One region of the Arthrobacter sp. TJ-265 genome, then DNA from elsewhere that is predicted to be linked to it. Evidence: riboswitches for the same ligand, from Rfam matches in the RefSeq annotation. Region 1 holds a riboswitch; each other region holds the start of a gene.
What was found. A riboswitch is a leader RNA that binds a small molecule or an ion and turns the genes downstream of it on or off. The one in region 1 is predicted to bind S-adenosylmethionine.

Region 2: linked by a shared signal. The riboswitch ahead of AC4D2E_RS00100 (ABC transporter substrate-binding protein) and the one ahead of AC4D2E_RS08795 (bifunctional o-acetylhomoserine/o-acetylserine sulfhydrylase) in region 1 are both predicted to bind S-adenosylmethionine.
Region 3: linked by a shared signal. The riboswitch ahead of AC4D2E_RS10850 (LLM class flavin-dependent oxidoreductase) and the one ahead of AC4D2E_RS08795 (bifunctional o-acetylhomoserine/o-acetylserine sulfhydrylase) in region 1 are both predicted to bind S-adenosylmethionine.
Region 4: linked by a shared signal. The riboswitch ahead of AC4D2E_RS06000 (ABC transporter substrate-binding protein) and the one ahead of AC4D2E_RS08795 (bifunctional o-acetylhomoserine/o-acetylserine sulfhydrylase) in region 1 are both predicted to bind S-adenosylmethionine.

What each region holds. Positions count from the first base shown of each region.
Region 1 is NZ_JBZCND010000002.1:15,862-20,053, forward strand. It holds gene metX (homoserine O-acetyltransferase MetX) at 1-1,067, opposite strand, end outside; gene AC4D2E_RS08795 (bifunctional o-acetylhomoserine/o-acetylserine sulfhydrylase) at 1,074-2,390, opposite strand; SAM riboswitch class IV at 2,471-2,586, opposite strand; gene AC4D2E_RS08800 (VOC family protein) at 2,764-3,405, shown strand; gene AC4D2E_RS08805 (CPBP family intramembrane glutamic endopeptidase) at 3,413-4,192, opposite strand, start outside.
Region 2 is NZ_JBZCND010000001.1:15,815-20,006, reverse strand. It holds gene yjfF (galactofuranose ABC transporter, permease protein YjfF) at 1-990, shown strand, start outside; gene AC4D2E_RS00105 (aminodeoxychorismate lyase) at 1,024-1,902, shown strand; SAM riboswitch class IV at 2,010-2,127, shown strand; gene AC4D2E_RS00100 (ABC transporter substrate-binding protein) at 2,298-3,212, shown strand; gene AC4D2E_RS00095 (amino acid ABC transporter permease) at 3,223-3,987, shown strand; gene AC4D2E_RS00090 (amino acid ABC transporter ATP-binding protein) at 3,984-4,192, shown strand, end outside.
Region 3 is NZ_JBZCND010000002.1:496,690-500,881, forward strand. It holds gene AC4D2E_RS10845 (SDR family oxidoreductase) at 100-753, opposite strand; gene AC4D2E_RS10850 (LLM class flavin-dependent oxidoreductase) at 1,048-2,436, opposite strand; SAM riboswitch class IV at 2,473-2,585, opposite strand; gene AC4D2E_RS10855 (helix-turn-helix domain-containing protein) at 2,807-3,427, shown strand; gene AC4D2E_RS10860 (hypothetical protein) at 3,424-3,642, shown strand; gene AC4D2E_RS10865 (SDR family NAD(P)-dependent oxidoreductase) at 4,084-4,192, opposite strand, start outside.
Region 4 is NZ_JBZCND010000001.1:1,249,794-1,253,985, reverse strand. It holds gene AC4D2E_RS06020 (hypothetical protein) at 1-425, opposite strand, end outside; gene AC4D2E_RS06015 (hypothetical protein) at 422-703, opposite strand; gene AC4D2E_RS06010 (BON domain-containing protein) at 1,003-1,140, shown strand; gene AC4D2E_RS06005 (hypothetical protein) at 1,463-1,747, shown strand; SAM riboswitch class IV at 1,851-1,978, shown strand; gene AC4D2E_RS06000 (ABC transporter substrate-binding protein) at 2,115-3,776, shown strand; gene AC4D2E_RS05995 (ABC transporter permease) at 3,777-4,192, shown strand, end outside.

The DNA.
Region 1 (4,192 bases):
GGCGAGGAGATCATGTGGACGGGGACATCGCCGGGCAGGCCGGCCGCGAGCCGGTGCGACTGCCAGGGGAAGTACAGGCGGTCCGTGTCCACCGCGGCTATGAAGAACTCCGACGTCGCCGCCCCCAGGACGTCCTCCAGGCTTCCGCGATCGCGCGCGGCGTCGTGGCTCATCAGCGCCTCGGTGAGGATCACGTAGCTGTTGGCGTCGAAGCGGTCCACGAGCTTGTCGGCCTGGTGGTCGAGGTAGCTCTCCACCCGGTAGCGGCCCCGGTCGGCGGGCAGGACGGCCCCGAGGGGCTGCTCGGCGTCCTGCTCCGCGCGACCGAAGCGTGCTTCCAGTTCCTGCTCCGCGCGGTAGGTGATGTGCGCGATCCGCCGCGCGATACCGAGGCCCGCCTCCGGATGCGGGCCGCCGTAGTAGTCGCCGCCGCGGTAGGCGGGGTCGAGCCGGATGGCCTGCAGCTGTGCCTGGGCGAACGCTATCTGTTCGGCCGAACTGGCGGCAGTGCAGGCGATGACGGCGCACCGCTCCACCCGCTGCGGGTACATGAGTGCCCATTCGAGGGCCCGGGCGCCGCCCATCGACCCGCCGAGCACGGAGTGCCAGCGCCGGATACCGAGCTGGTCGGCGAGCAGGCCCTCCGCGCGGACGGCGTCGCGGATGGTGACGAAGGGGAACCGCGCACCCCAGGGTTCGCCGTCGGGTGCCAGGCTGGCCGGCCCCGTCGAGCCGTAGCAGCCTCCCAGCATGTTGACGGCCACCACGAAGTAGCGGTCGGTGTCCACCGTGCGGCCGGGGCCCACGAGCGAGTCCCACCAGCCCTCCTCCTCCGAGGCGCCACGGGCCACGTGCGAGCTGCCGGTCAGGGCGTGCTGCACGAGGACGGCGTTGGAGCCGTCCCGGTCCAGCCGGCCCCAGGTCTCGAACGCCAGCTGGACGTCGGGCAGCTCACCCCCGGTCTCGAGGACCAGCGGCCCGATCGACGCGACACGGAGCAGCCCGTCCCCCTGGGGAGGTGCGTCGTCGGTCCATGCGGGCAGCGGAGCAGGAGGGTACGTGGTCACGAACGGTCAGGCTCCCTTGGCGGCGCGGAAGCCCGCATCCAGATCGGCGAGGATGTCGGTGATGTTCTCGACGCCGACGGACAGCCGCACCAGGCCAGGCCGGACGCCCGCGGTGAGCTGCGCCTCCGCCCCGAGCTGGCTGTGCGTCGTGGACGCGGGGTGGATGACCAGCGAGCGGACGTCGCCCACGTTCGCGACGTGCGAGAGCAGTTCGAGGCCGTCGACGAAGCGCTTCCCCGCCTCCAGCCCTCCGGCGATGTCGAAGCTCACGATCGCCCCCGTGCCGTTGGGTCCGTACTTCCTCCCGCGCTCGTACCACGGACTCGAGGAGAGCCCCGCGTAGGTGACGCGCTCGACGTCGTCGTGTCCCTCCAGCCACTCGGCGACCGCCTGCGCGTTCTGCACGTGGCGTTCCATGCGCAGGCTGAGGGTCTCCAGTCCCTGGGCGATCAGGAAGGCGTTGAACGGGGAGACGGCAGAGCCGAGATCGCGGAGCAGCTGGACGCGGGCCTTGAGGATGTAGGCGAGGTTGGCGCCCAGCGCACTGCCCACCCCGAGATCGCGGGCGTACACGAGCCCCTGATAGCTCTCGTCCGGCGTGTTGAAGCCCGGGAACCGTTCGGGGTCCTGCGCGAAGTCGAAGTTGCCCGAGTCCACGATGACCCCGGCGATGGCGTTGCCGTGCCCGCCTAGGTACTTGGTGGCCGAGTGCACCACGATGTCCGCTCCCCACTCGATGGGCCGGATCAGGTACGGCGTGGACAGCGTGTTGTCGACGATCAGCGGGATGCCGTGCTCGTGGGCGACGGCGCTGATGCCCTCGATGTCGAGGACGTCCTGCCGCGGATTGGAGACCACCTCGCCGAAGAAGAGCTTGGTGTTCGGCCGGAGTGCCGCGCGCCACTGCCCGAGGTCGTCCGGGTCCTCGACGAACGTGGTCTCGATCCCGAACTTCTTCAGCGTGTGCTTGAAGAGGTTGTAGGTGCCGCCGTAGAGGCTGGGGCTGGCCACGATGTGGTCCCCCGCCTCCGCGATGTTCAGCACGGCGAACGTCTCGGCGGCCTGGCCGGAGGCCAGCAGGAGCGCGCCGACGCCGCCTTCGAGGCTCGCGATGCGGGTCTCCACGACCTCTTGGGTCGGGTTGCCGATCCGCGTGTAGATGGGCTCGAGTTCGGTCAGGGCGAACCGGTTCGCGGCGCTCTCCGCGCTCGGGAAGACGAACGACGTCGTCTGGTAGATGGGGAGCGCACGCGCCCCTGTGGTGGCATCCGGCACCTGGCCGGCGTGGATCTGGCGTGTTTCAAAGGACCAATCGTCGGACATGGTGTTCCCTCTGATCAGGGGCTCCGCCTGTCCGATGCTCCGGCCGGTGGACGCCGCTCCGGGAGACCGGACCCCGCAGGAGCCCGCGCTTGAACGACGCCGATGGGCGCCGGACCTGGTCTTCACCCGGGGCACCCCACCGCGGTTGGAGGGTTGCCGGCCAGCAAGCCGGGGCTGTGTGCTGGCACTCATGACCTGCATTCATGTAAACCGATCCGGGCGGATCCGGCAACCGTGTGACCCTCCGTGAAGCCGCCCGAGGGTTCGCTCCCGGTACGCCCGACGTCGGCTCCCGACCGGCTCCCAGGACACGCTCCCGGGAGTAAGGCAAGCCTTAGTCGAGACCCAGATCACTTAGTGCCAAGATAGCCGCATGCGCCTGGACCATGTATCTTATGCCTGCGAACCCGATGGACTTGCCGCGACGGCCGATCGAATCTCGGCCAAGCTCGGCGTGGAGCCGGTGAAGGGTGGTGTGCACCCCCGCTTCGGCACCCGCAACATGATCTTCCCCCTGGTCAACGGCCAGTATTTGGAGGTCGTCGAGGTGCTGAACCACCCGGCGTCGGACAAGGCTCCGTTCGGCCAGGCCGTCCGCGCCCGCTCCGAGGCCGGCGGAGGCTGGATGGGCTGGTGCGTCGCCGTCGACGATCTGGCACCGTTCGAGGAGCGCCTCGGGCGCAGCGCGGTGCCCGGCAACCGGAAGTTCCCGGACGGCCAGGAGCTCACCTGGCAGCAGATCGGCATCAAGGGACTCATCGCGGACCCCCAGGTCCCCTACCTGCTCCGCTGGGACGACGGCACGGAGGACCTCCACCCCTCGAAGGCCCGCCCCGCCTCGGTGAAGCTGGACTGCCTCACCATCGCCGGCTCGTCCGAGCGGGTGACCGACTGGCTCGGGACGGACGTCGAGAGGACGCTCGACGGCGTGCAGGTCCAGTGGATCGCCCCCAACGGGACGCCCGGGGTCATGTCGGTGACGTTCGAGACCGACAGCGGTCGCGTCGAGATCTAGGCTCCGGTCACGTGCCGATCCCCAGGGCCGGCCCGAGCAGGGCGTAGCCGACGAAGCCCGTGATGTCGATGAGCGCGTGGGCGATCACGAGCGGCATGACCCGCCGTGTCCGCGTGTAGAACCAGGCGAACAGCAGGCCCATCAGCACGTTCCCGATGAACGGCCCGAACCCCTGGTAGAGGTGGTAGCTGCCCCGGATGAGGGCACTCGTGATGATGATTGCGGGGGTGGACCAGCCGAGGTCCCGCAGGCGGATGAACAGGTACCCGACCACGATGACCTCCTCGAGCACCGCGTGCCGGAGCGCGGACAGCACGAGTACCGGGATGGTCCACCAGTGGTCGTCGAGCGCGGCCGGCACGAGCGCCGTCGTGATGCCGAGCGCGCGGCCTCCCGCGTACACCCCGAGCGTTCCGACGGCGATGATCGCGGCGAGCCCCACCCCGAAACCGACGGTGCGCAGCGGCTGCTCGAAGGTGAGGCCCAGGCGCCGGACGGCCGAGACGCCGGGACCGCTGAGCAGGAACAGGACCAGGGCCACGGGCATCAGCGCGAAGAGGATGTCCAGGAGCTGGTAGGCGAGGTCGAAGTACTCGCGCTCGTTCAGCACCGGGTTCAGGGTGGTGGTCTGGCCCGCGAGGGGTCCCCGCGTGAGCTTGTCCGCGAGGCTCACGACGGCGTACACGCCGGACTGCCCCAGGGAGAGCCCGAAGACGATCAGCAGTTCTGCGGTGATCCGCCGCCTCGGGAGCGGATCCACGGAACCTCCCGCTGCGGACGGGACGGT
Region 2 (4,192 bases), on a different contig from region 1:
GCACCGCTCGACCGCCCCCGCATGACCCGGCTGCGGGGCAAGGCGCGGTACGCCCCCACCCTCGCGACGATGGGCCTCTTCCTCGCCATGTTCGCCGCCGGCGCCGTCATGTACCCGGGGTTCCTGTCCGGGCAGGTCTTCCTCAACCTCCTGATCGACAACACGTTCCTGATCGTCCTCGCCGTCGGCATGACGTTCGTGATCCTCACCGGGGGCATCGACCTCTCCGTCGGCTCCGTCGTCGCGCTGTCCATGATGATCGCCGCCGCCCTCCTGCAGGCCGGCTGGAACCCCGCCGCGGTCATCGCCCTCGTCCTCCTGACCGGTGCCACCTTCGGCCTGCTCATGGGACTCGTGATCCAGGTCTTCGAGATCCAGCCCTTCATCGTCACCCTTGCGGGCCTGTTCCTGGCGCGGGGCCTCTGCTACGTCATCAGCGTCGATTCCATCACCGTGACCGACCCCTTCTTCACCTCCATGGCGCAGGCGAGGATCCCGCTGGTGGGGACGCTGTTCGTCTCCCCCGGCGTCGTGATCGCCCTCGTCGTGGTCGCCGTCGCGTTCTACGTGCTGCATCAGACGCGGTTCGGGCGGACCGTGTACGCGATCGGTGGCGGAGAGTCCTCGGCGCTGCTCATGGGCCTCGCCGTCCCGCGCACCAAGGTCCTCGTGTACGGGATCAGCGGACTGTGCTCCTCGATCGCCGGGATCCTCTTCTCGTTCTACAGCCTCTCGGGCTACAGCCTGGCGGCCACCGGGCTGGAACTCGACGCCATCGCGGCGGTCGTGGTGGGCGGGACGCTGCTGACGGGAGGCTACGGGTACGTGCTCGGCTCCCTCACGGGGGTGCTCGTGCTCGGTATCGTCCAGACGTTCATCTCCTACGAGGGCACGCTGAGCTCCTGGTGGACGCGCATCGTGATCGGCGCCCTGCTCCTCGTCTTCATCCTGCTGCAGAAACTCTTCACCCGGAAGGTCAGACTCACCTGAGGCCGCGGGGTTCCGGCGGCTACGCTGTGGCCCATGACTGTTCTCGTGTTCCTGGACCCGGCCCATGACGACGGCAGGGTGGCCGACGCGTCCCAGCCGCAGCTGATGGCCACCGACCTCGGCGCCACCCGCGGGGACGGCCTCTTCGAATCCCTGCTCGCCGTCGACGGAGCCCCCCGCAAGGAGCAGGCGCACCTGGCGCGCCTCGCGGCGTCGGCTGACGCCCTGGATCTGACCGTGCCCGACGCCGAGGCGTGGAGCCGCGCGATCCGCACCGGCCTGCGCGAGTTCGCGGCAGCGGAACCGGACCAGGGACACGCCGTCGTGAAGCTGGTCGCCACGCGCGGCGTCGAGGGTGCCGGGCGGGCCACGGCCTGGGTGCAGGTTTCCCGCGTGCCCGAGGCCACCCTCCGGCAGCGCGAGACGGGCCTGAAGGTCCTCTTCCTCGAGCGCGGGTACGACAGCACCGTCGCCCAGCGCGCGCCCTGGCTGCTCCTGGGGGCGAAGACCCTCTCCTACGCCGTCAACATGGCCGCCGTCCGCTACGCGAAGGCGCACGGGGCGGACGACGTCATCTTCACCTCCTCCGACGGCAAGGTGCTGGAAGGCCCGACGTCGACCGTCCTCCTCGCCTACGACCGCGACGGCCGGAAGACCCTCCTCACGCCGCAGCTCGAGAGCGGGATCCTCGCTGGGACCTCACAGAGCGCGCTGTTCGCCGCGGCGAAGGACCAGGGGTGGGAGCTCGGCTACGGACCGCTGGAACCGCACCACCTGCTCGAGGCCGACGCCGTGTGGCTGATCTCGAGTATCCGGCTCCTCGCGCCGGTGCTCTCGCTGGACGGCCAGGACCTCCGCACCTCGAGCGCGCTGACCGCCGAACTCACCGACCTCGTGGACCGCTTCGTGTAATCTCCGCCACAAAACGGCCCCTGAAGGCCCTTCTGCTACGTCAAGCGTCGGTTTTCGGCCCTCTCGTTTTGACCCGGTGCTTCGTGCTGCCCTAGCGTTTTGCCTGCAATCAAGAGTTCCAGCCCTCGGCCCTGGCCGGCTGGACAGCAACCCTCTCCCGTAGTGGGGTGCTCCAGGTGAAGATTCGGCCGCCGGGACAAGTCCCCCGGTTGGCAAGTACGGCGTCGTGCGGCCTGTCCCGGACCATTCCTCCGTGACGGCACCCGCACCCGCGCACATCCCAGAACAGTGAGCGTGTCACCCAGCAGCCTGTCCCCTCCTCGCCGTGACCCGGCGTCCCCCGCACCATCCCCGTTCCCCGCGCCTCCATCCGGGCCGGCACCTCGAAGGACATCATGAACATCTCCCGCAAGGTCCTGGCGGCATTCGCCGTCCCCTTCCTCGCCTTGACCGTCTCCTGCGGCAGCGGCAGCAGCGAGCCCACCGAGACCACGGACGCCCTGGCCGGCAGCGACCAGCAGTCGCTCGACCAGTACACGACCGAGACCACGACGCCGATCGACGAGATCGACACGGCCGAGCTCGGCCTCGTCACCGACGGCACGCTGCGCGTCGGCACGCTCTCGGACGCCCCGCCGAACATCTTCCTCGAGGACGGCGTCTTCACCGGCTACGACAACGAGCTGCTGCGCGCCATCGGCGACAAGCTGGGCCTGGAGGTCGAGTTCGCGTCCACGGACTTCTCCGCGCTCCTCGCCCAGGTGCAGAACAAGCAGTTCGACGTCGGATCCTCCTCGATCTCCACCACCGCGGAGCGCCGCGAGAACGTGGGCTTCACCAACGGCTACGACTTCGGCTACATGGCCGTCGTCACGAAGAACGGCTCCTCGGTCACAGGCTTCGACTCGCTCTCGGAGAGCACCCGCATCGGCGTGGTCCAGGGCACCGTCCAGGACGACTACGTCTCCAACACCCTCGGTCTCGAGCCGGTGCGCTTCCCCGACTACAACACCGTCTACGCGAACGTGAAGAACGGGCAGGTGGACGCCTGGGTGGCCCCGTCGCAGCAGGCCACCGGTCAGGTGAAGGAGGGCGACGACACGACGATCGCCGAGACCATCATCAACACCGAGAACTTCACCGCGTACGCCGTGAACAGCGACAACCAGCCGCTCATCGACGCCCTCAATGCGGGCCTCGACGCCGTCGTCGCCGACGGCACGTGGACCGAGCTCACCGAGGAGTGGTACCCGGACCGCGAGATGCCCTCCGACTGGAAGCCCGGCAGCAAAGCCGTGGAAGTAAAGTAGCGGTCCCTGCATGGATGCCCTCGAACAGCTCGGGAAGACGTTCTTCGACTGGGAGGCGATGGCGGCTGTCCTGCCGGACCTCCTGACCGTCGGCCTGCCGAACACCATCATGCTCGCCCTGGCGTCGGGGATCATCGGGACGATCGTCGGGATGATCCTCGCCGTCATGGGGATCTCACGCAACCGCGTGCTGCGGTGGATCGCCCGCGTCTACACGGACATCTTCCGCGGGCTACCCGCCGTCGTGATCATCCTGCTCATCGGCCTCGGGCTCGGCCCGATCCTCCGGGAGATCACGGGCAGCACGAGCCCGTACCCGCTGGGCATCCTCGCCCTCTCGCTGATCGCCTCGGCCTACATCGGTGAGATCTTCCGCTCCGGCATCCAGAGCGTGGAGAAGGGACAGCTGGAGGCGTCGCGTGCCCTCGGCTTCAGCTACAGCTCGTCGATGCAGCTCGTCGTGATCCCCCAGGGCGTGCGGCGCGTGCTGCCGGCCCTGGTGAACCAGTTCATCTCGCTCATCAAGGAGTCCTCGCTCATCTACTTCATCGGCCTCGTGGCCAGTGAGCGCGAACTCTTCCGGGTGGGCAACGACGCCGCGAGCAACACCGGCAACCTGTCACCGCTCATCGCTGCCGGCGTGCTCTACCTGTGCCTGACCATCCCGCTCACGCACCTGGTCAACTTCATCGACAACCGGCTGCGCGTGGGCAGGAAGCAGAAGCCCGAACCGGATGAACTGGCCGCAAGGATCGGCGAAGGAGCGAAGGCGTGAAGACACAAGAATCAGGGACCCTGACGGGCAGGAACCTGCACCTGTCCTTCGGCTCCAACCACGTGCTGCGGGGGATCGACCTGCACGTGGAGCAGGGCACGACGGCGTCGGTCATCGGCCCCTCCGGGTCCGGCAAGTCCACCCTCCTGCGCGTCCTGAACCGGCTGATCGAACCTGATCAGGGAGACATCCTGCTGGACGGCCG
Region 3 (4,192 bases), 480 kb from region 1:
ATCAGGACCGTCCCCCACGGCACACCGAGGGCGACGGTCGCCTGGCACGCAGAAGGCGACGCCCACAATGGGACGTCGCCTTCACATCGCGGACCTGGACTACAGTGCTGCTTCGATGGCCTCCGCCACCGGCGTCTCACCGCTGTTGAACTGGATGGTCTTGTCCACTGTGCCGAGGTTGCCAAGCACGACTGCGGCCACGAGCGCGACGTCCTCGCGGGCCACCGAGTCCTGCTGCGGCTCGGCAGACACCTCGATCATGCCGGTTCCCGGATCGGTCGTGAGAACTCCGGGCTGGAGGATGGTCCAGGCCAGTTCCGAGTTGCGCAGGTGCTCATCAGCCGCAGCCTTCGATTCGGCATAGTGGAAAAAGCCGTTGTCCTCGGGGACTCCGTGGTCCTTGCGTGCCCCGAGGTAGGACACCATGACATAACGGCCCACCGACGCTTCCTGGGCAGCGTCCATCGAACGAATCGCCGCGTCACGATCCACGGCATACGTTGCCTCAGGGCTCGCGCCACCTGCACCGGCAGACCAGACGACGGCGTCGTGGCCACGGAAGACTTCAGTCATCTGCGCCACCGACAACTCGGAGACGTCAGCGACCACGGGGGTCGCGCCCGCCTGCTCGACATCGCCGGCATGGTCCTGGTTGCGGAAGATCGAACTGACCTGGTGACCCTGGCTCGTGAGGATCTTCGTGAGGTGCAGGGCTACTTTTCCGTGCCCACCGATGATGGCTACGCGTGACATGGGAACTCCTTCTGTCGAATGACTGATCGTCGGATACCTTGTCTTCGACGCTAGTCCCCGCACCTCGGGCTGGCCACCTTCCTGCGGGTGTTCCGCCGCCAGCGCAGGCCTATTCCCCAGGACCGCCGCCAATGCTCAGGACACCTCGGGACCCTGCTGACACGTCCGACCGGACGGGCCGGACTGCCGGTGCGGGACCCAGCGAGGCGTCAATAGCCGACGCGAAAGCGGCGAACCCGACCGACACCTTGGCACCACACCCGCGGAGGCGTCAGCGACCGATCAACCGATGCGTCAGGGGCGGATCGTCTGGAGTCGGTACCGCGCACCGCGATGCTCCTCGGGCAGACGATCGCCCTTCCCGAACAGCTTCTGCCGCAATGTCCCTTCCGTGTACTCCGTCGGATACGCACCACGCTTCTGCAGCTCCGGCACGACGAACTCGATGATGTCCTCGAAAGTCCCCGGGGTGATTGCATAGGCGAGGTTGAAGCCGTCGACGTCGGTCTCCTCGACCCACGCCTGGAGTTCATTGGCGACCTGCACACCCGAGCCGACGATGCGCGGACCGAGCCCACCGATCCCCGCCGACTCGGCGATGTCCCGCACGGTCCACGGCGAGCCGTCGTCGTTCACCTTCTGGAAGTTGGCCACGGCGGACTGGATGGCGTTGGACTTGACGTTGCCGAGCGGCTCGTCCGGGTCGTAGACGGAGAGATCCACGCCCAACCACCCCGAGACGAGCACGAGGGCTCCCTCGTAGCTGACGTACTGCTGGTAGTCGGCGTGCTTGGCCTGGGCCTTCTCCTCCGTCTCGTCCGTGATGACGGTGAGCAGCGTATAGATCCGCACCGAGTAGCGGTCACGACCCTCGGCTTCGACGGCATCCCGGATCTTCCTCGCCACGTCCTTCAGCCGCTCCTTCGTGGGTGCAGCGACGAACACCGCTTCCGCGTTGCCGGCCGCGAAGGCGATGCCACGGGAGGACGCGCCGGCCTGGAAGATGACCGGCGTCCGCTGCGGTGACGGCTCGCTGAGATGGATCCCCGGCACCTTGAAGTACTTGCCGTCATGGTCGATGTCGTGGACCTTGGCCGGATCCGTGAAGACGCCCGTCTCGCGGTCGCGGACCACGGCGTCGTCCTCCCAGGACCCCTCGAGCAGCTTGTAGAGGACCTCGAGGTACTCATCCGCGTGGTCGTAACGCGCATCGTGCTCGAGCTGGTCCTCCTGGCCCATGTTGCGTGCGGCAGAAGGAAGATACCCGGTCACCACGTTCCAGCCGACCCGCCCCTTGGTGAGATGGTCCAGCGTGGAGAGCCGGCGCGCGAAGGGATAGGGGTGCTCGTAGGCGGTGCCTGCCGTGACGCCGAACCCGAGGTGCTCGGTGACGAGCGCCATCGCGGAGACGAGCAGGAACGGGTCGTTGACCGGCGTCTGCGTCCCCTGCCGCAGGGTGGCCTCGTTGGACCCGCCGTAGACGTCGTACGTGCCGAGGACATCGGCGATGAAGACGCCGTCGAACAAGCCCTTCTCGAGGGTCTTCGCCAGATCGGCCCAGTAGCTCAGGTCCTTGTAGCGCCACGACTGGTCGTCGGGGTGGCGCCACAGCCCCGGCGACTGATGACCTACGCAGTTCATGTCGAAAGCGTTGAAGCGGATACGGCGCGGTGATGTGGGCATGAAGATTCCTCATGTCGGGGCACTGCCGTGGCGGAAGCGCCATACTTGCCCGCACTGCCTGTGCCGGCCGAATCCTCACCTGGGGCACCCCACTACAGCGAGAGGGTTGCCGTCCAACGAACCAGGGTTTTGCGTTGGAGCTCTTGATTCTGCTCACGAGCGTAAGTGGGCCGAGACGCCGCCGTCCACCCGCCGTCGTCACCGCGCGTCACGCGTCCAGCCTCCCCGATGCCCGGCCAGCACCTGCCGCACCGCGAATATCCCCTGTCCGGCGAATGCCCGACGGCGGTAGTGCGCACTGAGCGAAGAGAACAACAGGAAGCGCAAAGAAACCATTGCAAATAGTTCTTTGCAATGGCACACTGATGTCATGGATGAAGCCAACGGCAGTGGAAGACAGCCCGCCAACGACGGCGACCGCGTCGTCGACGGGGCAGCACTCAAGGCCCTCGCTCACCCCCTCAGGATCCAGCTGCTCGAGGTCCTGTCCAGCTACGGGCCGCAGACCGCGAGCAGCATCGGCAAACGCATCGGCGAGTCGAGTGGGGCTACGAGCTACCACCTGAGGCAGCTGGCGCGTTACGGGCTCGTCCGGGAGGTGGCGGATCGCGGGTCCGCCCGTGAGCGGTGGTGGGAACGGCCCCGGGGGTCCCTGACCCTCAGCACTCCCGAACTCGAGCAGGACCCCACCACACGGGAAGCCGCGCGGCAGGTGAACCGCCAGTTCGAACGCGGCCGGTCCGAGGCACTCGCCACCTTCATGGCCAGTGGCTCCGAGTCCGTCCCACCCGAATGGGCGGACGCAGCCGTGATCGCAACGATGAACGCCCACCTGACGGCGGACCAACTCGCCGCCCTCGCCCTCGACATGAGCGAGATCCTTCGCGAGAAGCTCGACGCCTACCGCTCCGAGCCGGGCACCCCGGCAACCCGCCCCGTCCAGATCCACTTCAACGCCTTCCCCCTCATCGACCTGCAGGAGTCGTCATGACCAGCACAGCCCTTCACGCCGGCTACCCGGCGCTCGCCGGCCCACCCCGGGGAGGTCTCGCGTCCCGGACGCTCATCCGCCTGGGCACCGCCTTCATCGCAGCAGGATCGTCTCTGGCCTCCGCGGACGGTACCAACGGGGAGCTCTTCCACCGCCACCTCGAGCGCAGGTCCGACCTGCAAGCCCTCGCCCACAGCGGCATCCATCTCCTCTAGCCGCGCTGCGGGTATCGTCCTCCGGGACGACCACCCTCGTCGGACCGCACCACGGTGATAACGGCCTTCCGGGCAGGCGGTAACTGCCTCCTCCAAACGCACTTCGGCGACCACCGAAGACAGGACGCACCCCGGCGCCCGCAGGCCGGACACACCGCTCCAACCACCACAGGCCGGACGCACCGCGACAACCACCGCAGGTAGGACCCGTCCGGCGCCTCCCGCGGGTCAGACGCATCGCGACGACCACCGCAGGTAGGACCCGCCCCGGTGCCTCCCGCAGGCCGGACACACCGCGCCGATCACCGCAGGTAGGACCCGCCCCGGCGCCTCCCGCGGGTCAGACGCATAGCGACAACCACCGCAGGTAGGACGCACCCCGACAACTCCCGCAGTAGGACGCACCCCGGCGCCTCCCGCCGGCCGGACACACCGCGCCGACTACCGCAGGTAGGACGCCCCGTTGACGTCCACCACGGTGCCGCTGACCCAGAGCGGAGCATCGATTGCGAGCCAGGCGACCGTCTGCGCCACCTCTTCCGGCGTCGCG
Region 4 (4,192 bases), on a different contig from region 1:
GGTGCGGGCGGTATGACCCCCAGAGGGAAGGGCGCGGGTGCGGTCCCCTGCGCGGTCAGACGCGCGGTGATCGACTCGGAGCGAAGATCGGTCCGCACCGAGTCCCAGGCCTGCGCTTCGCTCAGGTCGAGAACGACGTTCGTTCCCGGTGACAGGGTGGCTGCCCGTCTCACCACGAGGTCGAGGGCGTGCAGATTGACCGCAGACACGCAGCCGTGCACGAGGATCTGCACGATGTGCGCTTCGGCGTCGGCGCTGACGAGGATCTTGAGCTTCCGGTTGGAGGCCGAGGGGTGCATCGCCATCGCGCGCCGCCGCATCGTCTCCTCGGACTCGGCACCGAGGGCAGTGGTCCCTCCCCGACGGTAGGCGGTCCTCGCCGATCCCCGGGTCACACCGCCGGCCGCGATTGGACGCCGCCTCACCGGTCCAGCATCTCTGCGTGGTCGTCCCATCGGATGCTGCCCTGCCCATCCGCGCTGTACCCGCCGAGTTCCTGTGCCCGACGACGCGCCTTCAGGAACACGAGCTCCTCGCCGGAGAACCAGTACTCCCCGTGGTCGTCCGCGTGCAGGCTCTCGCCGATGCTTGCTTCCACCCGATTCACCAGAGTGCGCGGCAGGACCAGGCATCCCGGGTTCGCGAGAACCCACTGCTGCACTCCAGGATCGATCCTCGTCCAAATTGAACTGATGTTGGTCACTGTGCGAACCTCTCGGATCGGTGTCTCGCTTTGCACGAACATCACACGCGAGTCATCAACCGACTACTAGGGCCTAAAGTCCCATCCGGCGTCGTCCTCCGCCCGGACCTGCGGGCCGGGACGGCCGGGGAAGGACCTTGGACCCTGCACGGGAACCGGTGCCCGGCGCACAGTGGACGGATGACGACGTCGGTCGACAACCACCTCGTCGAGGATGTAGGAGGACGCGGGGCAAGTAGTCCCGCATCACTCGAGGATCTGCTGCGCCGCGCGGCCGACTGCGCGTTCTGGACATCACCGTGACGGCGGGCATCGTGGTGCTTTCCGGAATCGCCGTGCGCCGCGAAGACAAGTCACGCGCAGGCTTCGCCTGCTGGTGCGACCCGGCCGTCCGCGCCGTCTACAACAACCTGACCGTCTCCTCGGGACCCACCTGACCACCTCACGCGACGCCTGACACGCCAGCCGATGGGGCACAGCGGCCCTGCATGCCCTCCGTGGCGCGGCCCAGGATGACGCGCATGCACATCGGCCGCCGCGCAGATCATCGCGACGTCCTATTCCTACTGGTGGGTGGGATCGTCCTCGCCCCGACGGCGGGACCCCTCACCGAGGACGAGGTCCTCGCGCCGAGGTCGCGGGGACCGCGATCGCCGTCGGCAAACGCCGCTTCGTGGAAGGCATCGTCGGGCGCGTCCCGGACACTCCCCTGGCACCGGGGGAAACCGCCGTCTACGTGGGGCGCCGGGATCGGCGGAGGTGATCATCACCGTCGACGACCTCGCGAAAGTCACAGAGGCCGTGATCATCGGCAAGCGGACCCTGCGCATAGCGCTGCAGAGCATCGGCATCGGCATCGCCCTGAGCCTCGTGTTGATGACGGGCGCCGCCCGGGGACTCGTCCCCCCACTGGCCGGCGCGTTCGGCCAGGAGGGCATCGATCTCCTGACCATCCTCTACGCGCTGCGCGCGGCACGGGCCCCAGGGACCGGTGCCCGCAGCACGCGGCGACATCTGCCGGCGGGCCGACGCTTCCGATCGTGATACCCGGCCTTATCCCCGGGCGCGGCCGGGCCCGCGCATAGTCGTAGTCACATAACTTCTTGTTGACCGAATCGATCGAGGGGCATGCTTATAGTAATTGCAGCTTCAAGAGACGCGGTCGCCAAGCTCCGACTAGGCCGCGCACCAACCCCATGTTCGTGGGTGGTTCGGATGACGAAGCGGCCTTCGCCTTGGCACTCAGTGCCGGTCCGGCGCGGGCAAGAGCACTTCGAAAGGCACTCATCATGAGCTGTACCGCCTTCCCCTAGCAGGATCCCGGCGCCTTCTGCGCGTCTTCCCCTTTTCTTCCCATTCCCTGCGTAATGCGCTGTGCGTTGCGCCGGAACGCCTTTCCGAGGAATTCTCCATGAATGCATCCGTACTTTGTCCTGCCCGAAATCGAAACTACTTCGGACATGTCACCGCCCTGTCCGCCGTCGGCCTCCTCGCCCTCCTGACCGGTTGCGCCGGGCCGGCGAGCCCGTCCGCCGTCACCGACGGCGAGCCGGTGGCCGGCGGCGTCCTCGACGTGTCCATCTCGGCCGAGCCGGGGTGCCTCGACGGGCACGGCATCTCGGCGACGCAGCAACAGTTCCTGGGGCGCCTGATCTACGACAACGTGGTGACCCTCGACGAGAACGGGGAGATCGCGCCGTACCTCGCGGAGTCCTGGGAGGTCTCGGAGGACGGCAAGACGTACACGTTCCGCCTGAAGCAGGGCGTCACCTTCAGCGACGGCTCCCCCTGGAACGCGGAGGTCCTCGGGCAGAACTTCGAGCACATGAGGGACCCCGCCACGAAGTCGCCCCTCGCCGCCGCGTACATCGCCCCGTACGTGGACGGCACCGTGATCGACGAGTACACCTTCGAAGCGCACCTCGCGTACCCCTACACGCCGTTCCTCTACACGCTCGCGCAGTCCTGGCTCGGCATGAACTCGGGCAAGGCCATCTCCGAGTCCCCCGAGACGCTGTGCCAGGAGCCGATCGGCACCGGTCCCTTCACCGTCGCCGACTACAAGCCTGGCCAGAGCATCAGCTACACCAAACGGGACGGCTACGACTGGGCGCCGGAATGGCTGGACGGTGACGGCGAAGCGCACCTCGACGGTGTGGAGGTCACCCTCGTCAGCGAACCCGTCATCCGCCACCAGTCCCTCGTCTCGGGGCAGTACGACCTGACCGAGAACCTCGCGCCGCAGAACGCCGCCGCGGTCCAGGCGGACCCGGACTTCACCTACGAGAACCTGCCCCGCACCGGCAGCCCCTACGTGCTGAGCTTCAACCTCGACCGGGCGCCGTTCGACGACCTCGCGGTCCGCCAGGCGTTCGCCGCCGCCGTGGACACGGGAGCCGTCACGGAGAGCCTCGGCTTCGGCACCTACACCCCGATCGACGGCTTCCTGTCGAAGGAGAGCAAGTACTACGACCCGTCCGTGGAGGGCGTGCTGACCCACGACCCCGAGCGGGCGAACCAGCTGCTCGACGACGCCGGCTGGACCGGGCGGGACGACGAGGGCTTCCGCACGCGGGACGGGAAGCGGCTCACGGTCGAGGTGCCCACGGTGGAGAGTTCCACGCCGAGCCCGCTGCTCGTGCAGCTCCAGGGTGAGGCGCGGAAGGTCGGCTTCGACCTCCAGATCATCCAGCTCCCCCAGGCGCAGCTCACCGAACTCCGCTACGCCGGCGACTACGACGCCCTGGCCGGGGTGTGGCACACCAACACCACCGACGTCCTGTTCATCCGCTACCACTCCTCCGAGATCACAGGTGAGCGGATCGGTCAGAACTCCTCGTACGTGAACGACCCGCAGCTCGACGCGCTGCTCTCCGCGGCCCGTGAGGCCGATGACGGACCCGCCGCCGAGGAGGCGTACTCGAAGGCGCAGCACCGGCTGCTCGAGATCGTGCCCGGCGTGCCGCTCTACGAGAATCCGAGCCAGTTCGCCTACGCGAACACCCTGCACGACGTCGCCGTGGACACCTCCCACCCGGTGCCGGTCCTCACGTACGCCTGGAAGGCCGAGTAGATGGCCGTGCTCCGGCGCGTCCTCACGCGGCTCGCCGTCGGGATCGGTGTCCTCTGGGGAGCCGCGACGCTGACGTTCCTCGCGGTCTACCTGATCCCGGGCGACACGGCGCTGCTGATCCTCGGAGGACCCGATGCACGGCCCACCGCCGAGACGCTCGCGCAGGTCCGTGCCGACTACCTGCTCGACCAGCCCTTCATCGTCCAGTACGGCAGCTACCTCGGGAACCTCCTCCAGGGGGACCTCGGACAGTCCTACCGGTTGCGCCTGCCCGTCACGGAAGCCATCGGGCAGCAGATCGGCGCGACGGCGGCGCTCGCTGCGGCCGCCGTCGTCGTGGCCCTGCCGCTGACGTTCGCGGTCGCGATCCTGTCCGCGCACCGGGCCCCCTGGATCCGGTCGATCGTCTCCGGCAT